DNA from 2 places in the Streptomyces sp. SLBN-8D4 genome. Region 2 is predicted to be linked to the other one. Evidence: predicted binding sites of a transcription regulator. Region 2 holds the regulator's gene; the other holds the start of a gene.
What was found. The regulator HspR, encoded in region 2, represses chaperone genes until heat shock. The targets are predictions, from matches to a motif close to TTGAGNNNNNNNNNCTCAA.

Region 1 (3,406 bases), 1.3 Mb from region 2:
CACGGACGAACTTGCGGCCCATGGCGTGCGCGACGGACTCGCCCAGCGAGGTCTTGCCGACACCGGGCGGGCCGACGAGGGCGAGGACGGCACCGCCGCGGCGGCCGCCGACGACCCCGAGGCCCCGGTCGTTGCGGCGCTTGCGCACCGCCAGGTACTCGGTGATCCGCTCCTTCACGTCCTCCAGGCCCGCGTGCTCGGCGTCGAGGATCGCCTTGGCGCCCTGGATGTCGTACGCGTCCTCGGTCCGTTCGTTCCACGGCAGTTCGAGGACGGTGTCCAGCCAGGTGCGGATCCAGGAGCCCTCCGGGGACTGGTCGGAGGACCGCTCCAGCTTGTCGACCTCCTTGAGGGCGGCTTCCCGCACCTTCTCGGGCAGGTCGGCGGCCTCCACGCGGGCGCGGTAGTCGTCGGACTCCTCGCCCTCCTGCTCGCCGTTGAGCTCGCGCAGTTCCTTGCGTACGGCTTCCAGCTGGCGGCGGAGCAGGAACTCGCGCTGCTGCTTGTCGACGCCCTCCTGGACGTCCTTCGCGATGGTCTCGGCGACGTCCTGCTCGGCGAGGTGGTCGCGGAGCTGCTGGGTGGCGAGCTTGAGGCGGGCGATCGGGTCGGCCGTCTCCAGCAGTTCGACCTTCTGCTCGGTGGTCAGGAAGGGCGAGTAACCGGAGTTGTCGGCGAGGGCCGACACGTCGTCGATGGCCTGCACGCGGTCCACGACCTGCCAGGCGCCGCGCTTGCGCAGCCAGGCGGTGGCGAGTGCCTTGTACTCCTTGACGAGTTCGGTCGCGTGGCCGGGCAGCGGGTCGGGGACGGTCTGGTCGACCGTCGTCCCCTCGACCCACAGGGCGGCGCCCGGGCCGGTGGTCCCCGCACCGATCTTGACCCTGCTCCGGCCGCGGATGAGCGCGCCAGGGTCGCCGTCGGCCAGTCGGCCGACCTGCTCGACGGTGCCGAGCACACCGGTGCTCGCGTAGGTGCCGTCGATGCGTGGGACCAGGAGGACCTTCGGCTTTCCGGGTTCCGAGCGGGCGGCGGCCTGGGCGGCCTCCACCGCGGCGCGGACGTCGGCGTCGTTCAGGTCCAGCGGGACCACCATTCCGGGCAGCACGACCTCGTCGTCGAGCGGCAGCACAGGCAGAGTGAGCGGTGTGGACGTCGAAGCCATGATCTCCCCTTCGGCATTCAAGTTGAGCTATGCCGACTCAATGCACATGCGCCGTCGAATGTTCCCCACCCGCTTGCCTGTTCGCTGACGGCGATCACGACTGCCGGAATCGGCGGTTCCGGGTCTACCGTCATCGCGTAATAGGCACATGGGGTCAGCGGTCATTACAGACGCACCGCGGGGGGTTGTCATGGACGGAGTCGTACAGGCGTGGGTGACGGGTTGGGCGGTGTCCCGCGGGGCCGCCCCGCCGGAGCGTGAGCCGTGGGGGTTCACCGTCGACGTGGGGCAGCTCGCACAGGTCTCGCGGCATGTCCTCGAGGCGCTGGGCGACGACGTGGACGAGGAGCTCGTGCGCAGGGTCGCGGGCGGGGTGACGGGCGCCGGGGTATGGCTCAAGGTGTTCCAGGACCCGGCGGTGGTGGGAGGCCGGCTCGGCGAGGGCTGGTGGGTGGATCCCGAGCCGGGGTATCTGATGACGGTCCCGCTGGCCGGAGCGGAGGGCGGACGTACGCAGCTCCCCGAGGGCTACCGGAAGCGCGTCTGGTCCGCAGGCGGGGTCACGCGCGTGCTCGTCGCCGCGCCCGACGGCTCCCTCGCGGCTCGCGGCCAGACCGCCCCGACCGGCGCGACCGCCGTCTTCGACCAGATCGAGACCGCGCCCGCCCACCGGCGCCTGGGCCTGGGCAGCGTCGTCATGCGCACGCTGCAGGCCGCGGCGGCCGCCGCGGGGGCGGACACCGGCGTCCTCGTCGGAACCCCGGCGGGACGGGCGCTGTACGAGTCTGTGGGCTGGCATGTAAAGGCTCCGCTCACCAGTGCGAAGTTCATGGGGCCGGACGCTGGGTGACCGTCCGTCACCGTCCGCGGAAAACCCCGAGGCGGCCGCGGACGGCCTCCGTCATGCTGCGCCGGTGATCACGCCGATACCTCCGGTGGTTCCCGCCGGCCGCACGGCGGACAACGCCCAGCCGGTCCCCTCTCTTCCCGGCGGCCTGAAACCTGGTGACCGCGAGCCGGCCTCGCCGCCGGCCCCCGGGACAGACACGACCAGCACCTCCACGCGCGCGTGCCTGGTGACGACCAGAACGACCTAGACGACCTAGACGACCTAGACGACCGGGGGAACGAACGACCATGACCACCACCCACATACAGCACCTCCTCTCCGCCTACGACGACCAGATGCGGGGCGCTCCCCCGGCCCCGCCCACGGGGGTGACGTACGAGCAGGACGGACCCCTGCTGCGGATCGTCGGCCAGTTCCGCGGGTTCGTGAGCGGGCCGCGTGACCTCGGCGTGGCGGGTGACGCGCTCGACGCACTCATCGCGCGGCAACGGGACTTCTTCGCGGCGCGCGGCGAGGCCGTCGAGTGGAAGACCCGCTCCCACGACACCCCGGCCGACCTCACCGACCGACTGACCGCGGCCGGTTTCGTGCCCGAGGAGCGGGAGACGGTACTGGTCGGCAGGGCCGCCGAGATGGCCGTAGGAGAGCCCGTGCCGCCGGACGGCGTCACCGTGCGCCGGGTCACGGCGGACGCCGACATGCGGCGGATCGCCGCGATGGAGTCGGCGGTGTGGGGCCAGGACTGGGGCTGGCTCGCCGAGGAGCTGATCGGCCGGGTCGCCACCGCGCCGGACGACACCGCGGTGTACGTCGCCGAGGCGGACGGCGAAGTGGTGTGCGCCGCCTGGCTGGTGTTCCGCCCGGGCACGGAGTTCGCGAGCCTGTGGGGCGGTTCCACCCTGGCCGACTGGCGGGGCAGGGGCATCTACCGTGCCCTGGTCGCCGTACGCGCCGCTCTCGCCGTCTCCCGCGGGGTCACCTGGCTGCACGTGGACGCGTCGGACGACAGCGCGCCCATCCTGCGCCGGCTCGGCCTGCACGCGGTGACCACGACCACGCCGTACGTCTGGACACCTCCGGCCGGCTGACACGGGACCACCGGGACGGCGGCGGTGTCGGGCCTAACCGGCGGCGACTGGTTGCCGGTCCCGGTACCGGCGCCGCACCAGCGGCCAGGTCGCGACTCCGATCGCCAGGGCGATCGGATGGCCCCAGTCGGTCAGCGGGTCGGTGAACGCGATCAGGTCGGACACCAGCACCAAGCCGAAGAGGCCGAGCAACGGCCGGCGCAGCCACGGCCCGAGCAGCCCCGCCAGCGCGCCGAGGCTCGCGGCCACGCCGAAGCTGACGCCGTAGTCGAGGCGGTGCAGCGAACTGGCGGGCAGCAGCCC
Region 2 (3,406 bases):
CGCTCGGTGGACGCGAAGGGCAACGCGGCCGCTCCGGTGGAGGTCACGCTGACGATGGCCGACCGGCCCGAGGCGATCGCACCGTTCAGCACCACCGCGAACAGGTTCGACGAGGGGGTGATGATCGAGTGGAGCAGCGCCGACCCGTGGACCTTCGGCGAGGACAGGCCCCTGCTCACCTACCGGATCGTCCGCACCGACAAGGCGACCGGCGAGCGCAGCGTGGTGGCCGCCTGCAAGCCCAACAACTCGCAGGACCTGCCGCTGACGGACCCGGAGACGTACTGGACCTGGAACACCGGCGACGCCCCCGACTACGCCGGTCCCCGGCAGATCAACGGCGTCTGCTGGGACGTCTCCGGTGCCTCCGAGACGACGTACGACTACACGGTCATGACGATCGACCCGTTCGGCCATGAGTCGCGGCCCGGCCCCGCCGCCACCGGGACCACGCCGGACACCGTGCGCCCGGCCCCGGTGGAGAACCTGGCCGCCGAGCAGATCCCGCTCGGTGTGCGCCTGACCTGGACACCGCCCGCCGACGACGACGTCACGAGCTACAAGGTGTGGCAGGGCGTCACGGACCCGGAGACCGGCGAGACGGTATGGGACCAGAACTGCTGGACGGGGCGACTCCCTGGCCGACACCGAGATCCTCTGCCCGACGGTCCCCGACGGCGCCGCGCACACCTACAAGGTGGCCGCCACGGACGGCTCCCCCCTGATCGACTGGTGGGCCGGCCCCGAGGCCTTCCACCCCGCCGAGCTCTCCGTCACCCTGCCCGACACCCGGCCGCCAGGCTGGACGGGGACCGAGATCCGTCAGGCCCAGTACCCGCAGCTGTACGTCGGCTGCTCCGAGAGCTCCGGCCTCGGCGACTGCGACCGGTTCGCGAGCTACCGCGTGGAGCGCTGGGACCCGGCGTCGGCCGCCTACGTCACCCTCACCGAGGGCACGATGCACGACGCCGTGTTCTTCATGGACAGCACGGTCCACGAGGACACGCTGGGCCTGTACTACTACCGCGTCGTCCGCCTCGACGCCGCCGGCGCCGAGGCCGCGACCACGCCGATCGCGTACGGCGTCTGGGACTCCTGGATCTGAGCCCGCACGGACGGAGAAGGGGCCCGGAGGATTCTCCGGGCCCCTTCTCCTCTGCTGTGCCTAGTCCTTGGCCTTCTTGGGACGCCACACCACCAGCGCGCTGGTGTGCTGGACCTCCTGGTACGGCACCAGGTCACGGCGGTACGACGCGTGCACCGCCGCCTCGCGCTGCTGGATGGCCGCCGCGGCGCCCTCGACGGCCGCCTGGAGCTCGGCCACCCGGGACTGCAGCGCCGCGACCTGGTTCTCCAGCTCGATGATGCGCTTGATGCCTGCGAGGTTGATGCCCTCGTCCTGCGACAACTGCTGGACGGTGCGCAGCAGTTCGATGTCCCGGGCCGAGTAGCGCCGGCCCCGGCCCGCGGTGCGGTCCGGGGACACCAGGCCCAGGCGGTCGTACTGACGCAGCGTCTGCGGGTGCAGGCCGGAGAGCTGGGCCGCCACCGAAATGACGTAGACCGGGGTTTCCTCGGTCAGTTCATACGGGTTCCGTCGACGACCGTCCATCTCCGTCATGCTCCCTTCGCGGCCTGGAACAGCTCCGCCCGTGGATCCTCACCCACGGTCGCCTCGCGATACGCCTCCAGCGCGTCACGAGCCTTCCCCGACAGCTCGGTCGGGACACTCACCTCGACGGTGACCAGCAGGTCTCCCCGGGTGCCGTCCTTGCGGACGGCGCCCTTGCCCCGCGCCCGCATGGTGCGGCCGTTGGGCGTGCCCGGGGGCAGTTTCAGCGTCACGGCGGGGCCGCCGAGCGTCGGCACCTTGACCTCGCCGCCGAGCGCCGCCTCGGAGAAGGTCACCGGGACCGTCACCGTGAGGTTGTCGCCCTTGCGGCCGAAGACGGGGTGCGTGTCGACGTGCACGGTGACGTACAGGTCGCCCGCGGGGCCGCCGCGTTCACCGGGCGCCCCCTTTCCGCGCAGCCGGATCCGCTGCCCGTCGGAGACGCCCGCCGGGATGCGGACCTGCATGGTGCGGGAGGACTTGGCCCGCCCGGAGCCCTTGCAGATCTCGCAGGGGTTCTCCGCGATCAGGCCGCGGCCCTTGCAGTCCGGGCACGGGTCGGTGAGGGAGAAGCCTCCCCCGGAGCCCCGGGCCACCTGGCCGGTGCCCACACAGGTCGGGCACACGCGCGGGTTGCCGTTGGCGTCGCCGGTGCCCGAACAGGCCTTGCAGGGGGCCTGCGAGGACATCCTGAGCGGGACGGTCGCACCTTCGATCGCCTCGGTGAAGCTGAGGGTGACCTCGGTGTCGATGTCCTGGCCGCGCCTTGGCTGGACGCGCGTAGTTCCGGAGCTGCCCCGGTTGAACAGGCCCCCGAAGACGTCTCCGAGTCCACCGCCGAAGCCACCGGCGCCCTGCTGGCCCCCGCCCTGGGCGCCGCCTCCGAAGAGGTCGCCCAGGTCGAAGTTGAAGGAGCCGCCCGCGCCGCCCGGCCCCGGGCGGAAGCCGCCGTTGCCGAACAGGGCGCGGGCCTCGTCGTACTCCTTGCGCTTCTTGGGGTCACCGAGGACGTCGTTCGCCTCGGAGATCTCCTTGAAGCGCTCCTCGGCCTTGGTGTTGCCCTTGTTGGCGTCCGGGTGGAACTCGCGGGCGAGCTTGCGGTACGCCTTCTTGATCTCGGCCTCGGTGGCGTCCTTGGGGACGCCGAGGACCTTGTAGTAGTCCTTCTCGATGAAGTCCTTGGTGCTCATCCTCGACGCGCCCCCTTTCCGGTGTCCCGATCGTTCTCTTCGACCTCAGCCCTCCTCAGGGCCGTTGTCCTTGTCGTCGCCGGCCTCGGACCCGTCCTCGGCCTTGACCGCCTGCGCGCCCGGCTGCGGTTCGGCGACGGCCACCCGCGCGGGGCGGATGGTGCGCTCGCCGAAGCGATACCCGGGCTGCAGAATCGCCACGCACGTCGTCTCGGTGACGTCGGGCGCATACGAGTGCATCAGGGCCTCGTGGATCGTCGGGTCGAAGGGCTCGCCCTCCTTGCCGAACTGCTGCAGGCCCATCTTCGCGGCGACGGTCTCCAGCGACTCCGCGACGGACTTGAACCCGCCGAGAAGCTCACCGTGTTCCCGCGCGCGGCCGATGTCGTCGAGCACGGGCAGGAGTTCGGTCAGGAGGTTCGCGATGGCGATCTCCTTGACCGTGATCCGGTCCCGCTCCACGCGGCGGCGGTAGTTCTGGAACTCGGCCTGGAGCCGCTGGAGGTCCGCGGTGCGCTCGTCGAGCGCCTTGCGCGACTGGTCCAGCTGGGCCGTCAGGCCGGCGATCTGCGCTGTTGCGTCCCCGGCCGGGGCCGCCCCCGCC

Region 1: a site for HspR is predicted at 1,188-1,206, ahead of lon (endopeptidase La). Genes of this name have one in related genera too.

What each region holds. Positions count from the first base shown of each region.
Region 1 covers NZ_JBMGQC010000001.1:3,370,391-3,373,796, forward strand. The annotation lists gene lon (endopeptidase La) at 1-1,165, opposite strand, end outside; gene RKD20_RS14825 (GNAT family N-acetyltransferase) at 1,356-2,015, shown strand; gene RKD20_RS14830 (GNAT family N-acetyltransferase) at 2,303-3,103, shown strand; gene RKD20_RS14835 (rhomboid-like protein) at 3,137-3,406, opposite strand, start outside.
Region 2 covers NZ_JBMGQC010000001.1:4,643,896-4,647,301, forward strand. The annotation lists partial or broken gene RKD20_RS20900 (PA14 domain-containing protein) at 1-1,105, shown strand, start outside; gene RKD20_RS20905 (heat shock protein transcriptional repressor HspR) at 1,166-1,612, opposite strand; gene dnaJ (molecular chaperone DnaJ) at 1,618-2,802, opposite strand; gene grpE (nucleotide exchange factor GrpE) at 2,848-3,406, opposite strand, start outside.